DNA from 4 places in the Corynebacterium drakensteinense genome. Region 3 is predicted to be linked to each of the others. Evidence: predicted binding sites of a transcription regulator. Region 3 holds the regulator's gene; each other region holds the start of a gene.
The links. The regulator LexA, encoded in region 3, represses DNA repair genes until DNA is damaged. The targets are predictions, from matches to a motif close to CGAACANNTGTTCG.
Positions count from the first base shown of each region.

Region 1: the regulator LexA is predicted to act here: its motif matches at 6,075-6,088, upstream of U1140_RS07465 (HNH endonuclease signature motif containing protein).
Region 2: the regulator LexA is predicted to act here: its motif matches at 4,489-4,502, upstream of U1140_RS08125 (error-prone DNA polymerase).
Region 4: the regulator LexA is predicted to act here: its motif matches at 5,407-5,420, upstream of U1140_RS06325 (SAV_6107 family HEPN domain-containing protein).

Region 1 covers NZ_JAXOFP010000011.1:17,863-25,570, forward strand. The annotation lists gene U1140_RS07435 (carboxylesterase family protein) at 1-95, opposite strand, end outside; gene U1140_RS07440 (hypothetical protein) at 99-863, opposite strand; gene U1140_RS07445 (hypothetical protein) at 1,456-1,710, shown strand; gene U1140_RS07450 (AMP-dependent synthetase/ligase) at 1,989-3,818, shown strand; gene U1140_RS07455 (hypothetical protein) at 4,054-4,737, shown strand; gene U1140_RS07460 (thermonuclease family protein) at 4,870-6,009, shown strand; gene U1140_RS07465 (HNH endonuclease signature motif containing protein) at 6,204-7,708, shown strand, end outside.
Region 2 covers NZ_JAXOFP010000012.1:73,567-81,274, reverse strand. The annotation lists gene U1140_RS08150 (ArsR/SmtB family transcription factor) at 1-214, opposite strand, end outside; gene arsB (ACR3 family arsenite efflux transporter) at 318-1,406, shown strand; gene U1140_RS08140 (methionine ABC transporter permease) at 1,511-2,185, opposite strand; gene U1140_RS08135 (methionine ABC transporter ATP-binding protein) at 2,182-3,258, opposite strand; gene U1140_RS08130 (MetQ/NlpA family ABC transporter substrate-binding protein) at 3,433-4,320, opposite strand; gene U1140_RS08125 (error-prone DNA polymerase) at 4,536-7,708, shown strand, end outside.
Region 3 covers NZ_JAXOFP010000002.1:118,114-125,821, forward strand. The annotation lists gene hrpA (ATP-dependent RNA helicase HrpA) at 1-3,570, shown strand, start outside; gene nrdR (transcriptional regulator NrdR) at 3,622-4,026, opposite strand; gene U1140_RS01970 (hypothetical protein) at 3,973-4,098, shown strand; gene U1140_RS01975 (hypothetical protein) at 4,191-4,580, opposite strand; gene lexA (transcriptional repressor LexA) at 4,818-5,528, shown strand; gene U1140_RS01985 (DeoR/GlpR family DNA-binding transcription regulator) at 5,634-6,413, shown strand; gene U1140_RS01990 (uracil-xanthine permease family protein) at 6,435-7,708, opposite strand, start outside.
Region 4 covers NZ_JAXOFP010000008.1:95,141-102,848, forward strand. The annotation lists gene U1140_RS06300 (peptidoglycan D,D-transpeptidase FtsI family protein) at 1-901, opposite strand, end outside; gene ftsL (cell division protein FtsL) at 1,008-1,946, opposite strand; gene rsmH (16S rRNA (cytosine(1402)-N(4))-methyltransferase RsmH) at 1,949-2,986, opposite strand; gene mraZ (division/cell wall cluster transcriptional repressor MraZ) at 3,218-3,652, opposite strand; gene U1140_RS06320 (DUF3040 domain-containing protein) at 4,087-4,542, opposite strand; gene U1140_RS06325 (SAV_6107 family HEPN domain-containing protein) at 4,803-5,312, opposite strand; gene U1140_RS06330 (GNAT family N-acetyltransferase) at 5,441-6,010, shown strand; gene U1140_RS06335 (polyprenyl synthetase family protein) at 6,133-7,278, shown strand; gene U1140_RS06340 (alpha-(1->6)-mannopyranosyltransferase A) at 7,278-7,708, shown strand, end outside.

The DNA of each region.
Region 1 (7,708 bases), on a different contig from region 3:
TACGGAATGGAATAAAAGCGCCGCACCGTGTGGTTGTTGCTCCAGGCCCCGGTGATCATGCCAGTGGGAGTAACGACGTGTGGTTGTGATGTCATAAACTAAGACACTAGCTTTATCCAGTTAGGATCGTTAGCGATGTGGGAGGGATCGTCCTGGATGGCTTTCTTCTCCGGGAAAATGATTGGGGAATAAGGAAAATTATTCTGCAAGAACTCAGATTTCCATGGGAGCTTTACTTTGATGTAAAACATATCTCTACTGCGCACAGTATACTGCGGAGAATAATGTTGAGTAATGTTTCCTTCAAGATCTTGGTGATAAGAGGTCTCTCGTGGAGAAATTATTCCACGTTTATAGCACCGCAATAGATGCCTAATATAATCCTCATCGAAAGATGCAGCATAAGGCGCTAACGAACATAGGTCGAAATCTTCATCTGACCGATTATAAATTCTCTCGTTTAGTTCGTCGAGGGTGGTTATGTTCTGTAAGTATTGGTTGAATCGTTCCAGAAAGTAATCAATCCGTTCTTTCTGTATTTGTTTGCCCAGAGCCCCTGCGCGTAACAATAAAGAGATTTCTTGTTTTTCCCTGTTTTGCTTCTCGCAAGCTGTTGGAGGCGCAACTATCATGATGTATTCGCCTAGCTCGATGAGAAAATCTGAATCAGGGGTTTCCTCATCGAGCAGTGCGTGACCTTGGGCACGTGTGGTATAGCCGCATTCGAACATGCACCGACTGGATGTCCATCGCGGAGCTAAATCCACGACGCAAATCCGTTCGCTCTGATCCAGAAATTTGCTCTCGTATTCCCTAATATCTTTCGTGGTGCGAAAATCTGGGTAATTTGCAGAAGTAGACATGGAATTATTTTCTTCCTATACATTTGGTATCGTCATCGACTTCGGTCTTAAATACGCCTCGGAGTGGATCGCCAAAAGCTAGTTCGATCACTATTTGGGTAGTTCCTTGATAGGGCCTGACCCCCGGTGTGTCCACTTTCCGGGGGTCAGGCCCGTTTCTTGTGCAGTTGTCTCATCAATATTTTGCTCAACTGTGCGAAAAAACTCTTGCATTTCTTCAACTTCTTCTTCTGAATAGCCGCCTACTCCGTCGACCGAAAGCGGGGGAAGATCACTGGCAAGGGTGACGGTCTCTGGGGCTTGGCTAGCTGGGACCGAAGGATCCGCATAAGCGATATTTGTCGTTGTAACAGACCCGATAAGCGCTAGGAGCGCCGTGAGCGTTGTGAAAAGATGCCGTTTTAACATGTGAGCCCTCATGTCTGTTTGTTATCTGTATCTCAGTTTATTCAAGTATGCCAGATGAAACATATTTGGTGTGGAAACTTATGGATTTATGCCAATAGGTCGGAGGAACCGTTACCTGGCGAGGGTCTAATTGGAGACATTGTGCCCTTCCACTCTGCAGGACTCTATGTCTAGAATGAACGCAATGGACGATGCACTGATAACCAGCACATCGATAGCTGGGGGAACTCTAACGGGAGTAACGCAGATGCTGGTATCGCTATCGCCGTGGCTGCAGATGCCGATTGTCGTGGTGGTCGCAGGAATCGTGGCGGCGGTCTTGGCGACGGTAATCGTGCGCGGTGTGAACTTTGTGGTAGCTGCCTGGCTGTCGTTACGGGGTAGCGTACGTAATAAACCAGCAGCGAAGACACAGGATAGCCAGTCGGCTGCCAAGTGACGGATTAAGCGGTAAAAGGCTAGGCTAGTGGCATGGCGAAGCAGAAGAAGTACCCGCGTTCCCGAGTGCGTTTTGCACTTATTACTTTGCTGGTACTGATTGTCCTGGTGTATTTGTTTAGTCGTTTTTAAGTTGTTTCTAGCTTAAGGCTTCACCGCGAACGCCCGGCATGTGGGCGTCGGCCCGCATTAGCACGTCCGACTTCGGGCAAACGCGGGGTGGGGGAGTACAGTAACCCAGTGAGTAAGTGGAACGGCACGTAACCACCTAGGAGAACTGTGCGAGAAGCCTTCAGCCCCGCGAAATACACCATTGAACCTGGCCAGACGTTATTAACCCTGACCATTGATGCGGTGAAATCCCAGCCCAAGGCCGAGATGTTTAGCCGCCCGAAAAACCACACCTGGGTCCCGGTGAGCCGCCAAGAGTTTCTCGATGAGGTCTACGCGGTGGCCAAGGGGCTGATCGACGCCGGAGTTGGGCAGGGCGACCGCGTCGCATTGATGGCGAATACGCGTTATGAGTGGATGCTCGTTAACTACGCGATTTGGGCTGCCGGTGGCATCGTCGTGCCAATTTATCCATCATCGTCACTCTCGCAGGTGCAGTGGATCATCGAAAACTCCGGAGCGGTGCTCGGCATTGGTGAAACCCAAGAGCACACCGAAATCTTGCGCATGTTGCAGCTTGCCGACGACGGACAGCCGCGGTTGAAAGACTCCAGCTCGCAGATGCGCGCGGTCTACGAGATTAACGATGGCGCGGTTGCGGCCTTAACAGAAGCTGGGAAAAATATTGCTGATGAGCTCGTCGACAAGCGCATCGCTGCCACCGCAACCGATGACGTGGCCTCGCTGGTGTATACCTCGGGGACGACGGGGCGGCCGAAGGGATGCATGCTCACCCACCGCAACTGGAACGCGCAGATTCTGGGCCTGCTGACCAACCCGATTGGCGGTATCGCGCACGCCGGAAAGCATGTGCTGACGTTTCTGCCGCTGGCACACGTGCTGGCGTTTTCGGTCTCTGCAGCCGGGATGATCAGCGGACCGACGCAGAACTTCTGGGGAGATTTCGCGACTTTGCCGACGGAATTCCAGCGCTCCAAACCGAACCTGATTCTGGGCGTGCCGCGCGTGTTTGAGAAGGTGCGCAACGGTGCGCGTGCGAAAGCCCATGATGCAGGACCAATCCAGGGCGCGTTGTTCGATCGCGCTGAGGCTACCGCGATCGCTTATTCCCGCGCACTAGATACGGAGAACGGGCCGTCGTTTGCGCTACGTAGCGCGCATAAAGCACTGGATAAACTAGTGCTGTCCAAAATCCGTGCAGGCATGGGCGGCGAGGTAGACTACTGCATTTCTGGTGGATCGGCGATGAGCACCGAACTGATGCACTTCTTTCGCGGCATCGGGGTGCCAATTTATGAAGGTTACGGTCTGACTGAAACCGCAGCGGCTGCGACGGTGGATTTCGAAGATCAGAAAATCGGCACCGTCGGCCCGCCATTGGGTGGCATGCGCGTGCGCGTCGCCGGCGATGGGGAATTGCAGTTGTGCGGAGACCTGGTTTTCGACGGCTATTGGCGCAACTCGGACGCTACCGACGAAGCCTTCGACGGGCAGTGGTACTGCACCGGTGATCTGGGGGAGATTCTGCCGTCAGGCCATGTGAAAATTGTCGGGCGGAAAAAGGATCTGATCGTGACTGCCGGCGGGAAAAACGTCGCGCCGGGCGGTATGGAAGACGAGTTGCGCTCGCACCCGCTGATCTCGCAGGCCCTGGTAGTTGGCGATGGCAAGCCCTTCGTCGGCGTGCTGGTGACTCTGGATGAAGGAGCGTTAGCGCGCTGGAAATCGCAGCACAACATTGACGCTTCACGCAGCGTGAGCGAATTGGTGCATGATGCGTCGTTGCGCGCGGAAGTGCAAGATGCGGTCAACGCCGCCAATGCCACCGTCTCGCATGCCGAAGCGATCAAGAAGTTCTACATTCTTACCGACGATTTCACCGAAGAGTCCGGCGAGCTGACCCCGACGATGAAGGTTAAGCGTAATGTCGTCGTCGAGCGTTATGCAGACGCTTTGGAGCAGCTGTACTCGCGGTAGCCTGGCTCGTCGCAAAGCAGCCGTCGCCAAGCTGATAATCCGCTGGAATTTTTCCGGCGAGTCGAACCATTTTTGGGTGGTTTCTGCAATAGGCTACAGCGCAGAGAAACTCTCAACTAGCACTTCAGGTTGTGAGGTTCGCAGACTGCCTTGGGCGGTGTTGCGCGCCGAACAGGAGGTGCTGTCGGGGGACAGGGTATTCGGTCGCGACGGTTTAGAAGGAGACAGCCTCGTTATGCGCAAAATCGCTGCTGAGCTGCGCCATCGTGAGCTCACCCAAGAGGTGTACAACATTGGCGACGAGGTGGCCGAATACATTGAGCACGTAATCGAGGCTGTCGAAGATTACGACGCGGAACTCGTCGAGGACTGCCTGGCTGAGTTGGCAGAGATCGTGGAAGATGCGCGCCGTGATTCCCGCGACGTGGTCGGTGAGCTGATCGGTTTGCGCCAGGCATTGGTTTCTGGGGTGGCTTCGGGGAGCTTGTCGGCGGCTGCCGACGGCACGAAGCGGGTGAGCGAACCGGAAGCAGTGACGGCGGAAAGTTTGCAAGCATTTTTCCCATTGTCGGGCCCGCCGGTTGTGGTCAACGAACTGGTACACACGCTGCATGAGCGCACCACACATACCGTAGATTTCCTGCACGAGTTGGTGGAGTACGTGCTCGAACAAACCGAGGCGGTGGCACACGATCTGGATGCGGTCTCCCTGCCGCATTTGTATAACAAGGTCGGACGGATGGCTGCGACGGCGGCGCACGCGTGGGAGACGACGGCTGTGTCCGCGCACCCGGCGTTCGCACGGAGTATGCGCGGGCGTAAACCACCGCAGTTTTTGGAAGAGCGCGCGCGGGTCGATCGCATCGTCGCCAAGGTTGCGGCGAAACGTGCGCGCTTGCGCGCCGCCAGCGTGGGGTAAATTGCGGGGTAGCGCTGAGGCAGACGTGGGAAAACCAATCCTTACAGCTACTTTTCTATAGCGCATCTGTCGTGGTCCCGTGGCGTTGGTATAGGCTTACGGGGTTTGGTGGATTGCGTATTGAGGGGCTTCATGGGAATTGGAAGTACTATCGCTAAGACGGCGCTGGCGGGGATTCTTGCAGCCGGAGGGATTGCTGTGGCGACCGGGGTGGTGCAGGGGAACCCGACTACGGTGACTAAAATTGTTGACGGCGATACGATTGATGTCGAAAGTTCAGGCGAAACCACACGTATTCGGCTATTGAACATTGATACGCCGGAAATTGGTCGCGGAGGTAAACCATCGGAATGCTTGGCTGAAGAAGCCCGTGATTTCCTGAAAAACCGGTTGCCTATTGGAACTGAGGTACGTCTTGAGTTCGATGAAGAGCGCGAGGACAAATATGGTCGAACTCTGGCAGGAGTCTTCCTGGATGACTCGTTGATAAATGCGGAAATTGCAGCAGAAGGTCTTGCAGTGCCAATGGAGATAGCACCCAATCGGCGTTTTTATCCAGAAGTCTCTGAGGCATCCGAACAGGCGAAGTCTGCCAATAAAGGTATCCACAGTGTTGGGCCTGAATGCTATACCGCTGATGCCAAGAATTTTGAGGAGTTGGTGGGGGCACAACAAAAGCTCAATGATATTGAACAAGATCTTCAGGGCATGGTCCAGGGAGATTTGGATCTAACGCGCATTAAGAAAGCGCGGAAAGAAGTGGCTGGGGTTATTAGGGGTCTCGGTAGCTTAAAGTACAAAAAGATCGAGCAATCAGACTTTCAACGCGCTGCATATGGAGACCTTTTCCGAAACGAAGTACATGAGTCGAGTAGGCGTGCGAGTGAACTAAGCACAGAGCTAGATGTGGTGTTCAGGGAGCAAAAACAAAAACTACGCGATGAGCGAAAACGTGAACGGGAGCGGAGCGCTGCAGAAAAGGAATCTGTGTTAGAGCGCGCCTTGGAAGAATTCGAACAATCGTTTGACAGCGATGCTTATCAAGCTCCGTCGCAGGGCTCACCGTCACAGCACCAGCCGCAGAGCCCACAGCCACAGCCCGCTCCGGCGCCTCAACAGCAAACGCCTAATCCCGCTAGTGGTGGCGGTGGAGGCGCTGATGGATATACAGGATGTCGAGCCTATGGCGGGAACTATATCTTAAGCAATATCGACAGTAAGGGTCGACCGTATGCCAAGATCGATTGCACCACCAAGCAGCAGATTGGTTAATTGAGAAGGTAGCCTCACCCGAAGGTTGCGCACTGTAAGGGAAATTGAGAATAGGATTTGAAATTCAAACATATGTTCTGATTTTGTGGTGGTCGTTGCGTCGTATGTGACGGGGTCCCGCTAGCTTATAACTAAGTAAAAACGACCAGGGCATTCGACGGGGTTGGATGCCGAATATGCCAGCAGGGGGAAGCATGGCTGAGTTCACGACACCTAACGATGCTGATGGGGCGCATGCCCCCACTGCGTATTTCACGCATTGCAACCCGCACAGCAAACAGGCAATGGCGATGCTAGAACTGCGCCGCCACAAATATCTCGTGTGGGATCGCGGTATTGACTTCGATTGCGACGATTACGACCAACTCGAATCCTTACTTGCCAAAGATAGCGGGGAAGGCAAACAGCGCGTCGAAGCCATCATGGGAGCCTATTACCGCATGAGTGAGCTGCCAAAACTTCATGCATTAGCCACCACGCTATGGCACCTGGATGTAGAACACTGGATCGCTATCGACCGAGCTTTGTGTAAGGCCGGCGGATACCACGCGCTGCTTTTCGACGTGGTTGATGAGATGCTAGTGAAACTTCTCACCCCCACCAAGCCTGCCCAACGCATGGCGACGAAACGCACCATCACTTCTCGCATTACTCGTGAGATTGATGCATATGATTCCAGCCTGCGGGTCAACGAGAAAAAGAACTCTCGGAAAACTTATACCGTCAACGATCTTTCTCCGGTTATCGCCAATGGTGATGACAGCCATGAATTCCGGTTTGACACCAATGCTGCCACCGCTATCGAGGTGGACGCCCGGATCCGCAACCACGCACAGGAGGCAGGGATTTCTTTACGTGATGCTGCTGTGGAGTTGTTATTGGGCAAAGGCGAGGCAGCCACTCTCACTCTGAATTGTTATCGCGCCAGTGATATTGCCGATGCACCGTTGTTTGTGGAGACTACTACAGGTACTGGGGTAGCGACCTTGTTTGGTGATGCCGCGAACGACCTTGCTTCTCGTGCCACGAAGCACCGCGATATGGATGCGACTATGCACTCAGAAGTTACCGGGTACGTTCCCACCCCGGCGATGCGTAGTGCAGTCGCAGGAAGGGACGGACACTGCCGGTACCCAGGGTGTAATAGACCTGCGGCTGTGTGCCAGCTGGATCATGTTGTGGAATTTAATCGTGGTGGCCCCACCACACCGGACAATCTCATGGCGTTGTGCCAGCATCATCACAATATTAAAACTGATAAGCGGATCCGCCCGATCTTGGATCCTGCCAGTGGCACGGCGGTGTGGTTGCATGCCGATGGCTCGTGGCAGTCAACAGAGGCTGAAGGCCCTCTCGCTGGGTCGAATCGGCGGTGGGCGCAAACCGTGGCGCAGAAAATCGAGTGCTACCGGCAAGCTAGCCGAGAAAACGCGGAGCAACAGCATCGTAGAGAACAGCAGCGCGAACAACAGCGTGAAGAACAGCGCAAAAATCAGCAGGACGAAGAACAGCAGCGTGAGCAACGCGGCGAACAACAAGGCAAACAAGCAGGCTGTCCTCCAGGGATCTTTTCTGCGGAAAATTCTGCAGACCGTTGTACATGGCTGACCAAAACACAGGAAGAAGAGATGTGGGCGCGTAATATGCGGCGGCTAGAACTTGCTTTGGCAGATCGGAGTTTTTCTGCGGTCACGATTCC
Region 2 (7,708 bases), on a different contig from region 3:
GTTGGCTCAACCCTGATAATTCTGTTAACTCTGCGACGCTAACTGGTTCGCATCCTTCCGCAGCTAGCCGCGAGAGCAATCGTAGGCGGGTGGGATCGGACAGCGCTGTGAACAGAATGGAATAGCGTTCAGCTTCGCTTTTGGTCAAAAGGCCAGATCCCAGGGAACAACAGGAGGCAGGATCAGTCAGCGGGGAAGTTTCTGGGGAGGTCATAACAACTATGTTATATTGACGGCTATCGATATAATATATTGATAGCTATCGATATAAGTTTAGGATTCTGGCTTGATGCTCAGAATTGTTTTTAAGGAGTTTTATGACCGTTGCCCAACGTCCGCGTATGTCCTGGTTGAATCGATTTTTACCGGTATGGATCCTCGTCGCGATGGGTGTTGGACTACTCCTGGGGCGCACGATGCCGGGAATCGGAGAAACGCTGGCGCGGCTAGAAGTAGGCGGTATTTCTTTGCCGATTACACTCGGTTTGCTGGTGATGATGTACCCGCCTTTAGCGAAAGTTCGTTACGATAAAACCCGCAAGATCGTTGCAGATAAGCGGTTGATGACAGTATCAATCGTGCTTAATTGGCTGGTGGGGCCAGCTTTTATGTTTGTATTGGCGTGGTTTTTCTTACCTGATCAGCCGGAACTTCGTACTGGGTTAATCATCGTTGGCTTGGCCAGGTGCATTGCAATGGTGCTGGTGTGGTCTGATCTATCCTGTGGTGACCGGGAAGCTACAGCTGTTTTGGTGGCTATTAACTCTGTATTTCAGGTACTTATGTTCGGGCTGCTTGGCTGGTTTTATCTGCAAGTATTACCCCAATGGTTCGGGCTGGGTGCCAGCGAAGTGGAATTTTCCTTCTGGACCATCGTGAGTTCTGTGTTGGTGTTCCTCGGAGTGCCTCTGGTTGCTGGTGCTTTGTCCCGGGTTGTGGGAGAAAATATCAAAGGGCGGCAGTGGTATGAAACGAAATTTTTGCCAGCTATTTCACCATTGGCGCTGCTTGGGCTGTTGTACACCATCGTTTTATTGTTTTCCCTGCAGGGTGAACATATTGCAGCGCAACCGACGGCAGTAGTTCGTGTAGCCGTCCCGTTGCTGCTTTATTTTGTTGGGATGTTTGCTGTGTCGTTGGTTGTTTCAAAACTGGTGGGGATGAATTATGCGCAGTCTTCGTCGGTGTCGTTTACAGCTGCCGGAAATAATTTCGAATTGGCTATTGCCGTATCCATCGGTACTTTCGGAGCGCATTCCGCACAAGCGTTAGCTGGAACAATAGGTCCGATGGTCGAGATTCCTGTGCTTGTCGGGTTGGTTTACGTCATGTTGTGGTTGGGGCCGAAGCTTTTCCCTGGTGACGCAACTTTGCCGGGTATGACCGCGCCGACTACCGGACAGTAACCTGACTGCAGTTGTCTTTAATGACGTGTTGTTCGTATGGAAAAGCCCGGCGATTAAGCCGGGCTGGGCGGTAGTAAAGAGTGCGAACACTAGCGACAGATGAGTTAGCGGCGCATGATCTTCTTCGACAACCAGTTGCCGAAGAACTGCGCGGCTTGGACGATGATGATGATTGCGGCGGTAGCAATCAGTGTGACCTTGTAGTCGAAGGCGCGGTGTCCGTAAACGATGGCGAAATCGCCCAAACCGCCACCGCCGATGTATCCGGCCATCGCGGACATATCGACGATTGCGATGAAAATGAAGGTGTAGCCCAGCACCAGTGGGCCCAGTGCTTCGGGCAGGATCACGCGGGTGATGATTCGCCACGGCCCTGCCCCCATCGCTCGGGCGGCTTCAATAATGCCCGGGTCGATCGAGACCAAGTTCTGCTCGACGATGCGTGCGACCGCGAAGGTGGCGGCGATGCCCATCACGAATGCGGCTGGTTCACGCCCGATCGATGATCCGAGCACGCCGATGGTGATCGGTTGCATCAGAGCCAGCAAAATGATGAACGGGATGGGGCGGACGAAGTTCACCAGGATGTTCAGGATCGTGTAGACGAACTTGTTCTGCAGGATCCCGCTCTCGCGGGTGGTGAACAGGAATACGCCGACCACGAGGCCAAGGACACCACCGACGACCATGGCGAAAGCCACCATGACCAAAGTGTCGATGACGGCATCGGAAAACATCGGGCCCAGGCGGTCCCAGTTGGTATCAGCTGCGGAAATCATCGCTTAATCTCCTCAATGTGGGTGCGCTGGGAAAGTGTGCGGTAAAACTCGTCGATGGCGGAATCATCGCCATTGAGACGCACGGTCATTTTGCCGAAGGATTGCTGCTGCAAGGTGGTCACACCACCGTGCACGATGTTGATGGAACCACCGGAAGAGCGCAGCGTGGCAGCGGCTTCGAAGAACCCAGAATTTTCGGTCAGTTCGATGGTAAACAGGCGCCCGTCGTGAGCCAGCAAGTCATCGGCTTCGATGGCATCGGGTTCGTTGCGCAGGGCAGTGGCGACGAAGCGCTTGGCGACGTCCGTTTTCGGTGCCGAAAACACGTCGTAGATTTCGCCATATTCCACAATCGAGCCGTTTTCCATCACCGCGACTTTATCGGCGATAGCGCGCACGACTTCCATTTCGTGGGTGATCACGACAATGGTGATGCCGAATTCCTGGTTGACCTTCCGCAGTACATCCAGGATTTCTTGGGTGGTCTCCGGGTCGAGCGCGGAGGTGGCTTCGTCGGCAAGCAACAGCGACGGGTTGGTCGCCAACGCACGCGCGATGCCGACGCGCTGCTTCTGGCCACCGGACAGCTGTTCTGGGTAGGAATTGCCGCGTTCGCCCAGCCCAACGAACTGGAGAAGTTCCTGGACACGCTTGGTGCGCTCGGCTTTTGGCACCCCGGCCAGTTTCAGCGGGAATTCGATATTTGCCGCTGCGGTGCGGGAGTTAAACAGGTTGAACTGTTGGAAGATCATCCCGATATTGCGACGCAGTCCGCGCATCTTTGCTTCGGACATGCCGACGATCTCTGTGCCGTCGAGTTTTAGCGAGCCCGAGGTTGGGTTATCCAGGCCGTTAATCAGGCGTACCAGGGTGGATTTGCCCGCGCCGGAATACCCGATTATGCCGATGACTTCGCCGGATTCGACGGTCAAGGTGACATCGTCGACGGCGGTGACCTTCGTAGAGCCCTTCTTTTTGGCGTCAAAGACTTTATTGACGTTGGTGAATTCGATGCGGGTGCCGCGGCGTTCGCCACTTCCGCTAGCTGGGCTTGTACCCGAGTGTGTTACCACGAAAAACCATCATTTCTTCTTAGACGGAAAACGCTTAGTCGCAGCTATGTTAGCCGGGACTAAGCGTATGTCGTTACTAGCCTGCTCGGAAAGTTCGGAGGAATACCGGAAACGTTCCGAATGAGCTGTGCTGCAGCAGCGCTAGCAGCTCCAGTGGTCGCAGTGGGTCCAGGGCTAGCTTTGTAGTTCTTCTTCCAAATCGTCCAGGATCTTCTGCAGTTCTTCACGTGGGCGCTGGACTTGCACCGTGGTTCCGCCGGATTCTTCGAATACGGCCTTGGCGACGCGCTCGTCGTGCCACAGCTCAGCCAACTCGTTCAAGACCGCGTCGTCGACGGCGTCGGCACGAACGACCCACAGGTTAATGTATGGCTCAGCGCTTTCTGCGTTCGGATCGTCGTCGAAGATAGCCTCTTCTGGGTCAATATCGGCCTGGTCCAGGAAGTTATTGTTGATCACAGCTGGTTGGCCCAGACGGTACTGCCGCGCGGTTTCGGAAGCGTCGACCGTGGTGACAGTGACCTTGGAAGCTTCTTTATCGATGTCAGCCACGCTTGGGGTGTACTTCACATCACCGACCAGCTCCACCAAGCCAGCTTCTCGCAGCAGCAACAGTGCACGACCCTGGTTGACGGTGTCGTTCGGGATGACAACTTCTTCACCCTCGATCTCGTTGACGTCGAGGTCGTCGGCACCTTCCCAGAAAAGGCCCATCTTGTAGATTTCGGTGGATACCAGTGGTGCCAGGTCATCGCCGGAGTCAACGTTGTACTGCGCCAAAAACATCAGGTGCTGGAACTTGTTGATGTCGTTTTCACCCTGGCTCAGAGCAGGGTTGGGCTGGGAGTATTCCGCGAAGTTTTCAATTTCGATGTTGAAGCCATTTTCTTCAGCGACTTCTTCGAATACCGACCAAGATTCCAGTGAAGCATCGGTGGTGCCGATGGTAATGGTGTCTTCCTTGGAATATGGGGAATAAGCAGCATTGTCGCTGGAGCAAGCGACTAGGGTGGCTGCGGTTAATGCGGCGGTGCTGCCAGCAATAATGCGGCGGATTTTCATGTCTTTGTGGGTCCTTTCGTGGAAAAGTCATGGACGTCGGCAGCATGCATGATTTCGGCCCGGGTGCATGCTCGGCGCAATGACGTGGAATCTAGCAGATGCTGTACAGCTTTGTCTATATTTTTGTTCAACTAGCGGCGATTAAAGCGTGTGCATTTTCGGCTTATTCGAAAATATATACGCATCTGTGGGTGTTTCTGTGTAGGGTTGCAGTCATGAATTTCAACGGTGGTGCGGGTCTGTCGTGGTCGCGTTTAGAAAGGATTTTATCTGGACGTCCGGTGCCTGCTCCTGCGCCACTGCCGCACAATGCCGACGTTGCTGCTAGCGGTGGTGTCAGTGGGGGGTCTGTGGCTGGAGAATCTGCGGCCTGCTCGCAGCCTTCCGGGCCTGCTTTTGCCGAGTTAACAGCAGTCAGTTCTTATAGCTTTCTTGCTGGTGCTTCTGATCCAGAATCTTTGGTTGAACGTGCCTGTCAACTGGGGTTAACCGCGCTTGGGGTGTGTGATCGTGATGGTTTTTATGGTGCGATTGTTTTCGCGGAAGCTGCCGCAAAAGCAGGCTTGCCGACGGTGTTTGGCGCTCGGCTGAGCCTGGACCATGGCGGTTTGACTGTGTTGGCGCGCACCCCGGAAGGCTATCGATTGTTATCCCGCGTGATGGCGGCAGCACACATGGCTAGTGATGATCGCAGGCCGCGCTATCCCAGCTTGGGAACGCTTGCCGCGCAATTGGGTGGCCAGTGTTATATTCTGGTCGATCATTCCTGGTTGGGAATGATCGATACCTTGATCGAATCATTTGGGGTAGACAGCTTGGTTCTACATTATGAATGTAACTTGTTGCCGGAAGATGCTGACCGCTTCGCGGACTTGGATGCAGCCGCCGACAACACCGTTGCTGCCGGGCAAGGCCTGCGCGCGGTGATCAGTGCAAGCCCGCATGCTGCCACGAGAAACGAGACCCGGCTGGCCAGTGCCAAGGCAGCGTTGGCACATCGGGAATCGCTGGCAGCAGCCAACTGGCACACTCACCCGATGGGGGCGCAATGGATGCGTGATGGTGCGGGCATGTTGCGGCTTGCCCCAGGGAGGGAAAAACTATTAGACACCGCGGTAGAGATAGCCGAAGAGTGCGCTTTTAGTTGGGATATCGTCGCCCCACGTCTGCCACATTTTCCGGTACCCGACGGCGAGACCGAGATGAGTTGGTTACGGAATGTGACCTATCAGCGCGCAGAACACCGCTACCAGTCTTATCCGCAGCAGATCTACCAGCGGGCACGCAAACAGATTGAGCATGAGCTGGGTGTTATTGAAGCGCTCGGGTTTCCTGGTTATTTTTTGATCGTGATGGATATCGTCGATTTTTGCGCCCAGCAGAATATTCTCGCTCAGGGTAGGGGATCGGCAGCCAATTCCGTGGTGTGTTTCAGCCTCGGCATCACTAATGCTGAGCCGATAAGCGCGCAATTGCTATTCGAACGATTTTTATCGGCAGACCGAGATGGCCCGCCGGATATCGACCTTGATATTGAATCGACCCGTCGAGAAGAAGTTATCCAATATGTCTATTCCACTTACGGGCGTGATCGGGCTGCACAGGTGGCCAATGTGATCACCTATCGTCGTAAAGGGGCAGTACGGGATGCTGCTCGTGCGCTCGGATTCCCCCAAGGTGCTGCCGATAACTGGGCGCAAGGAAAGTCGACCCCGCCTGATAATGTGCTGGCGCTGGCAGAAAAATTCCTGGGCCAACCGCGACACCTAGGGATCCACTCTGGGGGCATGGTTTTGTGCGATCGGCCAGTCACCGATGTGGTGCCGACGCAATGGGCAGCGATGGAACACCGCAGCGTTGTGCAATGGGACAAAGACAGCTGTGCGGGTGCCGGCCTGGTGAAATTCGACCTGCTGGGCCTTGGCATGCTCGAAGCGTTGCACCACATGATTGATTTGGTGGCGCAGCAGCATGGGCACACCGTGAACCTGTGGGAGATCGACCTGGCCGACCAGAAGGTCTATGACATGCTGTGTAAAGCCGACGCGGTCGGTGTATTCCAAGTGGAATCGCGTGCGCAGTTGAACACGCTGCCACGGCTGAAACCACGCTGTTTTTTCGACCTCGTGGTGGAAGTCGCGCTGATCCGTCCCGGCCCGATCCAAGGCGGTTCTGTGCACCCGTACCTGCGCCGACGGGATGGGCTGGAAGAAGTCACCTACGACCACCCAGTGCTGGAAAAAGCACTGGCAAAAACCCTGGGAATTCCGCTTTTTCAGGAACAACTCATGCACATTGCCGTCGACGCGGCTGGCTTTAGTGGGGCAGAGGCTGATGATCTACGCCGGGCGATGGGATCGAAGCGCTCACCAGAACGCATGGCAGCGTTGCAGGAACGCTTCATGCGTGGATGCTGGGAAACCAACCAGATTGATACTGATACCGCCTATAAACTGTGGTCGAAAATCGTCGCTTTTGCCGCCTACGGGTTCCCGGAATCCCATTCGCAGTCTTTTGCCTCTCTGGTGTTTTTCTCTGCCTGGTTCAAGTGCTACTACCCAGCGGAGTTCTGCGTCGGGCTGCTGCGTGCGCAACCGATGGGGTTTTATTCCCCACAGTCGTTGATCCAGGATGCCCGCCGCCACGGGGTGAGAATCTTGCCGGTTTCGGTGTTGGATTCGCAGGTAGAAGCCAGCGTGACTGAAGGTGCCATTCGTTTGGGGCTCGGGTCAGTTAAAGGCTTGTCGACGAAAACCGCAGACGCCATCGTTTCTGCACAACACTCGTTGCACCGAGAATCTTCGGTGGCAGATCTGGTGCGCCGCACTGGGGCTTCGGTGAACGAGCTAGAAGCACTCGCGCGCGCCGGGGCGTTAGAAGTGCTGGGCTTGGATCGTCGGCAAGCGCAATGGGTAGCCGGGGTAGCTGCTACTGAGCAACCAGGAATGTTGCCGGGGCTTTCGGCGATTGCTGCGCCGGCGCTTCCAGGGATGAGCGGTTTTGAAATGCTGGCGGCAGATCTAGCGTCGACGGGAATGACTCCAGAGACCCAGCCGATGGAATTATTACGTCGCGCGTTGGCCGGTAAAAACGTGGTGCGCGGCGCAGATTTGTTGCGGGTTGCTGATGGGAGCCGAATTCGCGTGGCGGGCATGATCACGCACCGCCAGCGGCCCAATACTGCAAGTGGGGCGACATTTCTCGGGATGGAAGATGAAACCGGGCTGATCAATGTGATGATTTCACCGGGGTTATGGAAACGGCAGAAAAGACTAGCGCGCACCGCCAAAGCCTTGGTGGTGCGCGGGATAGTGCAAAACGCAAGTGGGGCAGCCACGGTGGTGGCCGACCGATTGGAGCCGCTGGAGGTCAGCGAACTGCTTACGGT
Region 3 (7,708 bases):
ATCGGTGAGTCGGTGGGCTATGCGATTCGCTTTGACGATCGCGTCGGCAAGCACACCGCGGTCAAATTGATGACCGATGGTATCTTGCTTGCAGAATTGCAGCGTGATCCGCACCTGTATGCCTACGACACGATCATTATCGACGAGGCACACGAGCGCAGCCTGAATATCGATTTCCTGTTGGGCTATCTCAAGCGACTGCTGCCCAAGCGTCCAGAACTCAAACTGATCATTACCTCAGCAACGATTGATCCGGAGAGTTTTGCCGAGCACTTCCGCGATCCGCGCACACACGAACCTGCCCCGATTATCGAGGTTTCTGGACGAACCTACCCCGTCGAGGTGCGCTACCGTCCATTGGAGATTGAGGTGGATGGCAAAACCGTCGCCATTGAGCCGCTGGATGGCCTGTGCACCTCGGTGGAAGAGTTACTTGCCGAAGGTAGCGGCAATATTTTGTGCTTTTTCCCGGGAGAACGAGATATTCGGGATGCCCAAGATGCGCTAGAGAAAAAACATTGGCGCGGCGTGGAAATCGTGCCGTTGTTCGGTCGGTTATCGAATCAGGAACAGCACCGGGTTTTTGCCCCACACAACAAGCGGCGCATCGTGCTGGCGACCAATATTGCAGAAACCTCGCTGACCGTACCAGGAATTCATTATGTGATTGATACCGGCACCGCACGCATTTCACGGTATTCCACGCGCACGAAGGTGCAGCGTCTGCCCATTGAGCCGATCTCGCAGGCGAGCGCGAATCAGCGTGCGGGGCGCTGCGGCCGTATCGCTGATGGTATTGCGATTCGGTTGTATTCCGAGGAAGATTTCGCCGCACGTCCGGAATTTACCGATCCGGAGATTCTGCGCACCAACTTGGCGAGCGTAATTTTGCAAATGTCTTCACTCCAGCTTGGTACCGTCGCGGACTTCCCGTTTGTGCAACCACCGGAGCCGAAGGCGGTACGCGATGGCTTGGTGCTGCTCGACGAACTCGACGCCATCGCTTCCCCTCCAGCGGCCGATGCAGCGCCACGTTTAACGAAGATCGGTCGACAGCTGGCGCGGATCCCGGTGGACCCACGCTTAGCTCGCATGTTGGTCGAAGCAGAAAAATTGCAGTGTTTGGAGCCCGTCATCATTCTGGTTGCTGCCATGACGCTGCAGGATGTGCGTGAACGCCCACTAGAAAAACAACAGCAGGCCGATCAAGCACATGCGCGTTTTCGTTCTCGCACCAGTGACTTTCTCGGGCTGTTGTCTTTGTGGGGTTATATCACCAGCCAGCGCGCCGAGCTGTCAGGAAACCAGTTCCGCAAGCGGATGAAAGAAGAATTTTTGCACTTCATGCGCATCCGTGAGTGGTCTGATTTGGTGCGCCAGCTCAAAGACATTGCACGCGATATGAACTGGGAACTACCGGAGAAAAACTCTGCGCACGCTTCGGAGCTGAGGTTTGCAGACGGCGAATTCTCCGGTGACGTGGCTGCGGTCCACCGTGCCTTGCTGACCGGCTTGCTGTCGAATATTGGTGCACGCATCAGCGATTCGGCGGAATTCCAGGGTGCGCGGGGCACGAAGTTTCTGATTTTCCCGGGCTCTGGGGTGGCAAAAAAGCCGCCTGAACTGGTGATGGCCTCCGAACTGGTAGAAACCTCGAAGTTGTGGGCACGTGGGGTGGCTGCCATCGAACCCTCGTGGGTGGAAAATGCCGCCCAGTCGTTGTTAAAACACCAGTACTCGGATCCACGGTGGTCATTCAAACGGGGTGCGGCCGTCGTGACGCAGCGTTCCACGCTTTATGGCGTACCTATTGTGGCCGACCGCACCATTTCCTACCACCGCGTGGAACCAGAAACTGCGCGTTCGATGTTTATCCAGCATGCCCTGATTGCTGGCGAGTGGAAGACTTCGCACAAATTCTTTCACGACAACCTAGACAAGCTGTCGGCTGCAGGAGAATACGAAGAAAAGGCTCGTCGGCGCGGTATCATCGCCGATGAAGAGGCTTTATTCGAATTTTATGACCGCCGCATTCCTGAAACCGTCACCCATTCAAAGGCATTTGATGGTTGGTGGAAAAAGGCACGCAAAAAGCAGCCAGACCTGCTAGATTTCGACCCGGCGCAGCTGGTCAGTGAAGAAGCTGAATCGGTCACCGAGCAAGCTTTTCCTGATTATTGGCGACACGGAGGCCTGGATTTTGAATTAGAGTATTTGTTCGAGCCCGGCCACCGCCGTGATGGCGTGACAGTCAATATTCCCGTGCCGATGCTGGCCAGCGTGGAGGCGTGGCCTTTCGAATGGCTGGTTCCCGGCTTGCGCGAAGAATTAGTCACCGAGCTGATTCGCGGTTTGCCGAAAGCTTTACGACGCAGTCTGGTGCCAGCGCCGGATTTTGCAGCCCGCGCGATGGAGCACCTGCTGCCCTACGAATCTGATCTGCTAAGCCAAGTGACTACCGCGTTCCGCTCTCTGGGTGCGCGGGGTATCAATGCCAGCGATTTTTCCTTGGAGAAGTTGCAGCCGCATCTGCAGATGACGTTTGCTGCGATTGATAAGCGTGGCCACATCATCGATAGTGATAAAGATCTTGCTGCCTTACAAGAGCGACAGGCCGGAAAGATTAGCGCCTCTATCACGAAAAAGGTACAGCAGGTTGAGCAGCGCTCTCCTCACAAACCGAAACCTGCAAAGCCTGCTCGTCGAGAATATTTCTCGAACTGGACTGCCGATAACCTCGGTACGATTGCCGAAGAAATCGAGCACGACGTCGATGCGCACACTGTGAAAGCATATCCAGCGTTAACGATCAGCGAACAAGGCTTATGCGTGCAGTATTATCCGACACGCAGTGCTGCTGATTCGGCCATGCTCACTGCCACGTTGACGTTGTTGTTGCGTGAGCTTACCGTCAATACCCAGAAGATGGTCAACGGTTTGCCGCTGCAACAACGCGTTGCTGTTGATCATTACCCACACGGTGGTGCGGACGGCCTCGTCAATGACGCGCGTATCGCGGCGTTGCGTGATTTATTACTCGCCCACGGTGGGCCGGTACGGAGCCCGGAAAAATTTGCGGAGCTAAAAGCGACGATTTCACAGTCGTTGCCAGGTGAAGTTCGGCAGGCAGTGGTCACGCTCGCGCCGGGTCTGGTGCGTTTTTCCAAGATTGCCGACGAGCTGCAGCAATGGGAAGGCCCAGCAATCGACGACATGCAACAGCAATTAGATTTCTTGTTGCCGAAAAATGCGATTAGCACACACGGCCTGCAGCAGTTACGCCATCTTCCTCGCTATTTACAGGCTATGGAGATCCGTTTAGCGGATATGGCCGCTGATCCAGATAAAGATGGTGAGCGCCAAGACATCATCGACGACTGTCGGGCTTACCTGCGCAATCAATTGCGAAATCTGCCAGCGGGTGCAGAGAAGTCTCCTGCCGCGGCGAAAATCCGGTGGATGCTCGAAGAGCTCCGGGTTAGTTTGTTTGCCCAGCGTTTGGGCACGGCTCACCCAGTTTCGGCGCGCCGAGTGAAGAAGGCTGTCGATGCGCTGACGAAGAAAACCTAGCGCCGTCAAAGAAAAATACGGGCTGCAGTACGGGAATGCCCTGGCTTCTTGCTAGTCTTCCCGCTCGCGGCGACGCATCAGCCGGATTTCCGATTCGAAGTCTTGGGCACTATCGAATGATTTATAGACAGAAGCGAAACGCAGATAGGCGACCTCATCAAGCTCCCGCAGCGGTTCCAGGATTGCCAAACCGATGGCATTAGCATCAACCTGCGAGCTGCCGTGACCGCGTACGGTTTCTTCAACTTGTTGGGCGAGACGCTTGAGCGAGTCTTCCGTCACCGGCCGGCCCTGGCATGCACGGTGAACTCCGCGGATCAGCTTGTCACGAGAAAACGGCTCTGTGAGTCCATTGCGTTTGACCACCAGCAGAACTGATTTTTCGACAGTCGTAAACCGCCCATGACATTCCGTGCATTCCCGGCGGCGTCGAATCGCAACCCCGGCATCAACCAAACGAGAGTCGACGACTCTGGATTGTTCATGGTGACAAAATGGGCAGTACACGGCCTCGCCAATGCTCCTTAGTTACTGATGAATGCACACTAGAAATTTGCTGCTGCTTTTATGATGCTACCGCCAAAACTCGGGTTGCGGAATTTGCCGGTTTCCCAGGGGTATTATCCGATCCCGAACACAACGCCGACAGCCAGAATCGCCCCTAACATTGCGCCCAGCAAATATGACACCGCCGCTGCTGAAGTTTGTGCTCTCGAGACGACGGATGGCGGAAATTGTGCGGTGCCAGATTCGTCCGGTTCGCCACCGGTTTTCGGACTTGCGGCAGTTTCACGGATGCCATGAGCACCCGAAATTTCCGACAGCGGTTGCAAGGTGCAAATCACTTCCGGATAACGTGGTGCATGACCGTCCGAGCGGGAGCTATGTGGTAATTCCTCATGGGTTTCTCGTGATATTTCCCATTGTGCGGCCGCTGGAACGATCGATACGGCCGGCGTCGAAGCAGCGGGTAGTCGTGCTTCCCGTAGCTGTTGGTGAATGTGCATCATGTTTAATGCTCACGCTCCTTTCCAGAATGGTTTGCTCAATCCAACTGAAAAGAAGGTTAAAACGCGGCTGTCACACACGTTCGAAAAACTAGTACTTGTGTTCGATAAATGTTTGCATTAGACTCATTTTCGCCACACGGAAACATATTCTCACGTAAGTTTTATAGCAAGCATGTGAGTTAGGACATAACGATGTTCTGCACGCATTTTCCCTGACGACACTTTTAGGAGCTATGTATGCCGCGCCCACGCACAACCTCCGCGCCGAAACCTACTTTCGAACAGCTCACCCACCGCCAACGTCGCATTTTAGAAGTTATCCGCGATGCAGTGATACTGCGCGGTTACCCGCCAAGCATTCGTGAGATTGGTGATACCGCAGGGCTGCAGTCCACATCTTCGGTTGCTTATCAGTTAAAGCAATTAGAAGAAAAAGGATTTTTGCAGCGCGATCCCAATAAGCCACGCGCGATGATTGTGCGCAACATGCCGGATGCGAAAAAACCCGGCAAGCGCGTCGTGAGCAGCACAAAATCTACAGATACACCAGAAGCACCTGGCGATGCCTCCGGCTACTGCTACGTACCGGTGTTGGGCCGGATCGCTGCAGGCACGCCAATTACCGCAGAAGAAAATATTGATTCGTACTACCCCATGCCCGAAGAAATCGTCGGCGGCGGCGATCTGTTCATGCTGCAAGTCGTGGGAGAATCGATGAAAGATGCCGGCATCCTTGACGGTGACTGGGTGGTTGTGCGCTCGCAAAAGGTCGCGGAGGTCGGCGAGTTTGTTGCTGCTTTGCTCGAAGGCGAAGAAGCCACTGTCAAAGAGTTTCATCGTGATTCTTCAGGGGTATGGCTGTTACCGCACAATGATGCCTTCAGCCCAATCCCTGGTGATGAAGCCGAAATCATGGGCAAAGTAGTCTCTGTAATGCGCAAGCTATAGCTCATCTGCACCACTAGCTCTAGTTCAGCGTCCTGTCACCGCAGAACACTCAACACCCCACCCAGACCACGAAGCCCAGCACGACAGAAGGGACCCTGCACGTAGATGTACGCGGAAGAACGGCGCCGCCATATCGCTTCCCTGGCTGCAGTGGAGGGATGGGTTAAAGTTGGCGACCTCGCCGAGCGATTTTCAGTAACTTCCGAGACCATTCGCCGCGATCTAGCAGCGCTCGACGAGATCGGCGCTGTGCACCGGGTGCGTGGTGGTGCACGCGCTGCGCATAACTACCAGACCTCCGAAGTTCCGCTAGCAGACCGCAACCGTTCGGCTGCCGAAGCAAAAATCGCCATCGCCACGGCTGCTTTACGATTCGTCCCTGAGACCGGCACTGTCTTCATCGGAGCTGGCACCACCAACAATTCGTTGGCGGATTTTCTGGGCCAAACAGACCGGGCGGCAAACCTCGAGATCGTAATCAACAGCCTGCCGGGTGCATTAAATCTCGCTGCCTACGGATTAGACAATGTCCAGCTGCTAGGCGGAACTGTACGCAGTATGACCCAATCGATTGTGGGTCCGGCAGCGCTGCGGTATTTGGCGCTGAAGCGCGCCGATGTAGCTTTTATTGGCACCGACGCCCTGACCGTCGAACACGGTTTGTCCACTGCAGATACCCAAGAGGCTGCGATCAAAACCGCGTTCATGACCAACGCTGCCAAATCCGTCGTGCTGTGCGATTCCAGCAAACTGGGGCGCGATTATCTCGTGAGTTTTGCCACCGTGGGCGATATCGACGTACTCATCACTGACTCCGCGGCCCCAAGCGCTCTGGTAACAGAACTGGAACAACGCGGAGTGGAAGTCGTTGTCGTCGAACGTTGATAGCCGTCGAACGCTAGGACTTTAGCGCTGCCCTTCCCCGATGCGGGCATACAGCCAACGCAAAATTGGGTATACCACCATGATGCCAACCGAGCCCCAGGCAATTCCTTCCAATTCCACAGCGCCAATTGACAAGGTCAGGTTACCGATGCCGGCGACCAACGCGATCGCAGCAGCAGTGAGGTTCACAGGGTTGTTGAAGTTGACGTTGTTATCCATCCAAATACGGACACCGAGCATGCCGATCAACCCATAGAGCAACAACGTTGCCCCGCCGAGTACACCAACCGGAATGCTAAAAATCAGCGCGCCGAATTTCGGGATGAAGGCTAATGCCACCGCACACGCTGCTGCCACCCAGTAAGCTGCGGTGGAATAGACTTTCGTCGCTGCCATCACGCCGATATTTTCCGCGTAGGTCGTAGTACCGGATCCACCGGCACCTCCAGCCAAGGTGGTTGCCAAACCGTCGGCAAGCAAAGCATCACCAGCCAAATGATCGACATTGCGCCCGGTCATCGCCGAAACTGCTTTGACGTGGCCAACGTTTTCCGCAATCAATACCACCAGCACCGGCAGAGTCGTCAGAATTACCGAAAGCTGAAACTCAGGCGCGTGAAACTCCGGAATACCTACCCACGGAGCATCCGAAATAGCCTGGGAGGCTTCCGCGTCAACATTTCCCGACAGTGCCGCGAAAACCCACCCGGCAACCACTCCGATGAGAATTCCCAGTCGGCTGACCATGCCGCGACCAGCGACTGTTGCCAGGACGATGACCGCCAACGTCACGGCCGCTACCAATGGCTGGGTTTGGAAATTTTCTGTAGCCGTCGGCGCTAGGTTTAACCCAATCAGTGCCACGATGGCGCCGGTGACTGCCGGTGGCAAGACGGCATCAATAACTTTCCGTCCGGCGATTTTCACCGCCACGCCAACCGCCATGAGCACCGCACCAGTGACGAAGATTCCGCCCAGCTGCGCTGCGATGCCATGTTGTTGCGAAGCAATCAACGGCGCGATAAAGGCAAACGACGAGCCGAGGTATGACGGCAATTGGTTCCGGGTGATGAGCAAGAAGAGCATCGTTCCCAAGCCGGAAAACAACAGCGTGGTATTGACCGGAAAGCCGGTCAGGGTAGGAACCAGCAACGTGGCCCCGAACATCGCAAAGACATGTTGCATGCCAATGCCAATGGTCCGGGGCCACGAAAGCCGTTCATCGGGTGCAACAACGGCACCTTTGTTTATCGTCTTGCCATCACCGTGGAGCGTCCAGCCAATCGAAGTAGTCA
Region 4 (7,708 bases), on a different contig from region 3:
CGAGCTGTTGCGCGATATCGCCATTCGGGTCGATGGTATCGGTATTTGCCATCGCCAAAACTTCGCCGGTGGTGGCATCCAGGACGACGGCTTCTGCCGATTCCGCCAACGAATTTCGCTTGGCTTGTTCCAGTTGCTGTTGTACGAAGGTCTGCAGGTCGAGATCGAGAGTCAGCTCAATATTTTTGCCATCGACAGCGGGAGTCTCGTCGCGCAAAGTACCGGGGATGACCTGACCATTGGTGGAGACATCTTCCGTAGACCGGCCGTTAATACCGGATAGTTGAGAATCTCGCGAGGCTTCTAAACCAAACTGTCCGCTGCCATCCATCGACACGCGGCCGACGACGTTTTCTGCGATCGACCCGTTCGGATACTGGCGAATGTCTTGGTGGTCTGCTGCAACCCCATGGAAACGCTCCGAGATTTCGGCGGCAACATCCGGGTCAACGTTGCGCACCAGCACCTCATATTGGGTATCGGCGCGCAGTTTATCCAGCAGATCCTTCGATTTCAGATCTGTCTCGTCGTCCGTGGCATCCTCAATCATCTTCGGGATTTCCCGCGACATTTCTTTTAAGGTCGCGGCCACGTACTCGTCTTTTTCTTCGTCGCTCAAGCGTTCGTCGGCTTCCAACTGCGCCTGTTCCCGAAGTTCTTTGCGCAGAGTCGTCGGTGAGACTGTCAACGACCGAGCTTGCATGGTGTAGGCAATCTGTTTGCCTTCGCGGTCTAACACCGCACCACGGCGCGCCGGATCAACATAGATGCGGGCGCGCTGATCTTCGGCGCGCGCAGAAAGATCCGGCCCCCAAACGACCTGCACCCATGCCAGGCGGCCTACCAAAGCCAGGGAAAAAACCAGCAGTAATGCCGCGATCAAGCGCAAACGCTTGTGCATAAGAAAGCGTTGGGCCTGATGCGGGGTGCGTGGAGACTTCGGGCGCGCCGAACCATGGGGATCGCGCGGTGCAGAAGATGTCACGGTGGAGATGTCACCTTCCTAGCTAGCGTAAATTGGGCTGGTACGGCGCCTGTAGTGAAGCCTCGTCGTTATTTGGCGCGCCCGGCTGTTCGGGCTCAGTGTTGCGCTCCGGGTTCGCGTCGTGCTCACCGGCACCAGCGTCGGCGCCAGCAGCGGCTCCGGCACCAGGTTGTGCGCCTTCACCGACTTCTGCGGCAGCGCTCTCTGGCGATTGCGGAGCTCCGGCTTGCGGATATGGGATGCCGCGACGACCTTCCGGAATCGATTCCAGCCGCTCACGCAGCTCACCGATGCCATCAGGGTCACTAGAAGCTTGCCCCGGACGAACAGGTTCACCGTTGACATCAATAATAGGACGAGTTTCTGCCGAAGCCGGGCGATCTTCGACAATGTCGCCATTTTCTTCCCGACGCAAAATTCCCGGGTTCGCCGGAATTTCTAGACCTTCTTCCACCGCATGGCCTGCAATCTCTGCTGCAGAGCGCACGTTTTCCAGGTCCCGGTGCAACGTTTCCAACTCGTTGTTGAGCTGACTTTCTTCTGCGGTGAGCGCTTGCACACGGAACGTTTGTTGCGTGGCGACACCAGAAAGCCAGATCGCAAACACAATACCGCCGATCATCATGACTATTGCCACGATCGACAAGCGTGCGCGCGTGGTGACGCGCTTGACTGGGTTGACCCGACGGCCACGCACGCTCACAACTTGTTGCGAGCCGAGACGACGCGGGCCGCGTCCTGCCTGGGTGGATTTTTGCCGGGTTGCTGGATCTGCCGGCTGGGCATAATTAGCGCCGCGATAATTCTGTGCTGCAGAGCTGCCCGCAGCACCAACTCGGCTGCGGCTGGCAGCCCCGCGAGTAGCCCTGGTGTATTCCGCGCGTCGCGGCATCGTGGCAGTGGCATTCGCTGTAGCAGTCCGGCTTGCACCGCGCTGACGTTCTTCAGTGCTGGTGTACATCTCTAGTCACGACCTTCCCGGTCGACCGCACCGGCGGTCTGTTGATCTTGCAGCTTTTCCACGGCACGCACCCGCACCGACGCGGCTCGCGGATTCTCCGCGATTTCTTCTTCACTGGCTTGTTCAGCCCCGCGAGTTATCACCCGAAACTCCGCGGCGGTGCCGGGTAGATCCATCGGCAGGCCCGCCGGCGTTGTGGACTGCGAAATATCGCGGAAGTGTTTTTTCACCAGGCGATCTTCCAAGGACTGATAACTCATGAATACCGCTCGCCCGCCATCACGCAGCATGCCGGTGATCATGGGCAGCGCGCTGTCTATCGCTGCTAGCTCCTGGTTCACCTCAATGCGCAGCGCCTGAAAAGTGCGCTTTGCTGGGTGTCCCCCGCTGCGCCGAGCTGGCGCTGGGATCGTGTTATAGAGCAAGTCGACGAGACGCTGCGACGTACTGAATGGTTGTTTATCGCGCTCGCGCAGGACGGCAGAAGCGATTTTGCCGGCAAATTTCTCATCTCCATACATTTTCAGCACACGTGCGAGATCGCCATGCGAATAGGTGTTGAGAATATCTGCCGCCGTGATTGGCCCTGTGGTGTCCATGCGCATATCCAGTGGCGCGTCAGCCCGGTAGGCGAAGCCGCGGTCCAACTGATCAAGCTGCATCGATGACACACCAAGATCAAACAAGGCGCCGGAAACGCCGTGAGCAGATGCGTCGTCAAGGATTTCTGCGTTGCCTGCGTATGCGGCAGCAGATGCAGGCACGTCCACGGTATCTGCAGTATCTGCCGAGAGTATGTTTGCTAATTCATCGAAGCGGCATTGCACCGCGCAAAAGCGGTCTGCGTATGGCGCAAGGCGCTGAGTTGCGGATTGCAGTGCAGCGGGATCTCGATCTACCCCAATCACCCGTACTTGTGGGAACTGCTGCAAAAAATACTCGGTGTGTCCGCCCGCCCCGAGGGTGCCGTCGACCAAGATTCCGGTCCCGCCCGAAGCTGCAACAGCTGGGGCGAGAAGTTCTGCCATCCGCTCGCGCATCACGGGGACGTGTCCGTGGCGAACTGCCTCTGGAGTTGATTCATCTGCAGTGGTATCTGTTTCTGCAGGTCCGGTTGGGTTCGCCATGGCTAGTATCCTCCCCTCGCGCGAAAAGTTTCGTGATGGTGGGGTGCATATAGGGCTCTGTTTGAGGCAGGTTTCTGATGTCGGGGAAGTACACCAGAGGCATCCGCCTCAAACAGAGTCCTTATACGCACTCCGTGCGCCGCCTTAGAGAAGGCCAGCCAGCACTTCGTCAGCGTCGGCTGCAGAGTAGGCAGCCTCGGTCTGTTCTTGGTATGCGGCCCAGGACTCTTTGTCCCAGATTTCGAGAAAATCCACGGAACCGACAACCACGCATTCCTTCGACAGGTTTGCGTACTCGCGGTGCGCTGCTGACAGCGTGATACGACCATTTCCGTCGGGACGCTGCTCATCCGCACTTGCTGCCAAGTTACGAATAAACGCGCGAGCCTCCGGGTTGGTGCGTGAGACCGTTGCCGCTTTACGTGCGCGAGCAGCGAACTCTTCCCGGGGATAAACCGCCAAAGAGTGGTCTTGCCCCTTCGTCACCATCAGCCCACCAGCTAATTCGTCGCGGAATTTCGCCGGTAGCGTCAGACGCCCTTTGTCATCGAGCTTGGGAGTGTACGTGCCGAGAAACATTCTCGGTGACCTCCTGTCGCTCAACGCCTCCGGTACACGGTTTTTCTCATGCCGTTGGTTCGGCTAGACCCACTCTACCCCACTTTCCCCCACAATCAACCTTAAACATCGCACCATTTTCCATATCGATTAGACATAAAAACCATTTACGCAGGTAGATGGCCAGAAAATCGGTGGGGAAAATTCCCTAAATTCTTCATACAGCAAGCTCTTGCACATCCCGTCATTGCTGGTCACCACCGGAAACTGCACGCCCACAAGAGCGCACCGCATGCAGAACACCAGCATTATGCAGCAGCGTGGGGCAAAGTGGGGACAACAGGCCACGTAGAGGCGTGGAGACCGCGTAGAGGCGTGGAGACCGAGTGCGGGCAACAGAAAGCCCCATGGCGATCTTCTTGATCACCATGGGGCGAAGCTAAGCGCAGATAGCTCTATTTCTCGTCGAAGCGGGAACGGAAGCGTTCTTCCATCTTATCGCCCAACGTCCGCTTTCCATTGTTGCGCGAGGCCGTCGAATTCTTCGATGTTGCGGATTTTGATGCGGACGATGAGGAAGCAGCATTAGACAGCGAAGCGGCAGAAAGTTGGCTGCCGGTTTTGTTCCCACCGCGCAGCATCCACACTCCGGCGCCAAACATGATCAAGAAACCAACGATGCTGATGGCTATGTACCACAGGCTGAATTGTGCTGCCGCCGCGCCGCCGATGACGGCAACCAAGCCAACAACTGCTAGCGCTACACCGCGGAGTGTTATTCCCCCGCCCTCACCAAAACCAGTAAAGGATGAGTCCTCTTCAGACACAGAGGAACCAAATTTTGGATCCTCAGCGAGCAATGACTCCTCAATTTCACGGAGTGCTTGCTGTTCTTGTTCTGACAGCGCCACGGTGGTCCCTCCTGGTTGGGCGGTTGACATTCCCTGCGGCTTAGCGGCAAGACACAGGGACGTTTAGTTCCAGCACGAATCGGTCTGTCCATCACCGAACAGCCAGACCTTACTGGCCCCGGCCGTCTGCAATATCTTGACTTTCCTTTTCGGCTTTCTAACTAGTTAACGCCCAGACTATCGCTAAAGTTCCCGCAATTGCTACTTTTCTTGCACTCGGCCCTATTTCCTACGCTCGAGCTCTAGGTGCTGCCAGCAGACTAAGCCGCATCGTACTGCTCTGGCACCGCAACGGAGACTTCCGCGCGTAATTCTTCTACTAATTTCAGCAGGGCATGGACTTGCAACTGCGAAACCTCGGGGTTGAATCCCAAACCGATTTCCCGACTTAAACGTGAATATGGCTGAAAAAGTTGCGCCCACTGCTCGCCGGATTTGTTCACCAAAGCTAGCTGCTCCCAAGCGCTGGCGGGTTTGCGTCGACGTTTATCCACCGGAGAAACCGCCACCCGCGCTCCTGCCAACCGAAGCCCGGCCCAATAGGCAAACTCGAGCGCCTGCTGTGCATCGCCACTGCGTAGTTTGTTGCGCGCTTCGACAACCAACGACGCTGCAGCCTCCAGGAGTTTGTAGTAACGCCCAATCGCAGCACCGTCTACGCGCAAGGCAGCAGCAACCCGACCTACAGGCTTTTTTGCTGCACGCGATTTCGCCCGCGCCACACCGCCAGTATGGTTAAATTTAGTCGTCGCAGAAATTACGTGTGCCATGGTCACCAACCTCGCTCAAGCTCATAGTTTTCGGTGCTGTCAATCTGTTGCACATAAGACTATGAACCGATACTCACACTCACCCACGCCGATCCAAATATTTGTTCGAAAGATTGCTCATTTCTCGCATGAAGATTGAATACCGCCGTTTAAGCCCCCAGGAATTTTCCCTGCTGGCGCCGGATTTGGTGAGCATCTACCTCGACGCAATGGACTATCCACGAACCATTGCCAGCAGCCGCGTGAACGCCTGGCGCCGTGATATCTTCCACCCCGGGTTCACCGCAATCATCGCAACCGTCGGCGACACCATCATCGGAGTGGCCTATGGATTCCTCGGCTACCGCGGTTATTGGTGGGATAACCACCTTCGTGCGTTTTTAGCCAGGGCAGGCAGCACCGAAAAACACCGCGAGAAACTCGCCAGTTACGTCGAATTGGCAGAACTACATGTCTTGCCACAAATGCAGGGCCATGGCGTCGGCAAGCAGCTGCTTTTACAACTGGCGTGGAATCTTCCGGCACAGTACCTCTTGCTGTCCACCCCAGAGGTCGCCAACGAAGCCAATCGGGCATTTGGCTTGTACCGTTCGTTGGGCTTTGGCGACGTCGCCAGGCACGTGCACTATCCAGGTGACCGGCGGCCATACGCGATTTTGGCTGCCCCGCTGCCGCTTGCGGCGTCTGCCAGCCAGTAGGCTCACTGGTAGTAGTTAACTAGAATTGCGGTAACCAGGCACGAACTACGTTGAGCAACGCGCCACACGTGTTGCCTGCTGCCTGTTGCCGTGTGCCCCAACCATCCCCGCAAGGACAATCCGTGGTATTCGAATCGCGCGCCCATAGTGAGCCGTTTCTCGCTCTCGACGAGCTTCCCGCCGCTGTACAACGAGCGCTAGAAAGCTTTTTTGCACAACGCCGCCGGGAACTCGACAGTATCGGCGAGCCAGTTGTCCAAGCGATCGAGTACTTAGAACGTTTCGTGCTCGATGGCGGCAAGCGCATCCGTCCGCTTTATCTTTGGGCCGGTTTTTGGGCTGCAGCCGCACAAAACGACGCCACAGCCGCACGCGAGAGCACCCAAAATGACGGCACCGAAGACCACGCTGCCGTGATCCGGGCTGCCGCTGCGCTCGAACTCATCCAGGCGTGCGCGCTCATCCACGACGATATCCTGGATGCCTCCGAAACCCGGCGGGGTAAACCAGCGGTACACCGCCAAATCGCTCATACCCACGGGGATCTCGATTTGGAAGGCGATTCCAGTCATTTTGGGGTCTCTATCGCCATTTTGCTGGGAGATATGGCTCTGGCGTGGGCAGACGACCTCTTCCACGGGGCCGGGATTAGCCCGCAAGCGTTGCTGCGCGCGCAACAGCCCTGGCACGGGATGCGGCAAGAAGTCATCGGCGGACAGATGCTCGATATTTCTTTAGAGGCGCGCGCCGACGAATCCCGCAGTCTGGCGGCGAATGTGAATCGCTTTAAAACGGCCGCCTACACCATCGAGCGCCCATTGCATTTGGGTGCCGCGATCGGAGGCGGATCTGACGAGCTCATTGCCGCCTTCCGTGGGTATGGCCGCGATATCGGGATCGCTTTCCAGCTGCGCGATGACTTGCTTGGCGTCTTCGGCGACCCAGATGTCACTGGTAAGCCGGCCGGAGACGATTTGCGTGAAGGCAAACGCACCGAGCTCGTAGCACTTACCCTGACCAGGGCTGATGCTACTGATCCCGCCGCCGCCAATGAGCTACGCCGCATGCTGGGTAACACCGCAGATACCGCAGATATTAACCGCATGCGCGAGATCATCACCAACTCCGGTGCAGTGGACGAGATTGAATCTCATATCAGTCGGCTACGTGATTCTGGTTTGGCGTATCTGCGCCAGGTGGAGCTTGCCGACGACGTCCGCAACAATTTGGAAGCGCTAGCAATCAAGGCGACGAGGCGTAAAAGCTAATGACGATAGTCGACGATGACGCAACGCGGCCCCGCCAGAAACCATCGGCAAAACCAGACGACGAGCACCCCACCACGCGCATTCGCATCCCACACCCATTGTGGCTTGGACTAGCCGCGACTGTGCTGCTGACGTTGTCGTCATTCGGTGCAGGTGCCGCGCGCAACCGCGGAGGCATTCTGGAGGCACTCGGGTGGAGTTTTCTCAGCTTCGGGCACGCGCGCGGTATCGCCAGCGTGGTGTATTGGGTGGCGCTGTTCCTTTTGGTGTTTGCGTGGGCACTGTTGGGCCGGCAACTCGTCGTCAAGCGCACCCGCGCTGACAAACAAGCGTCCGTTGACACCCGCGCAGAGACTCGACGCGTGCGCACTCACATTCTGGCGTGGGTGGCTCCGCTCTTATTAGCGGGTCCGCTCGCGTCGCGCGATGT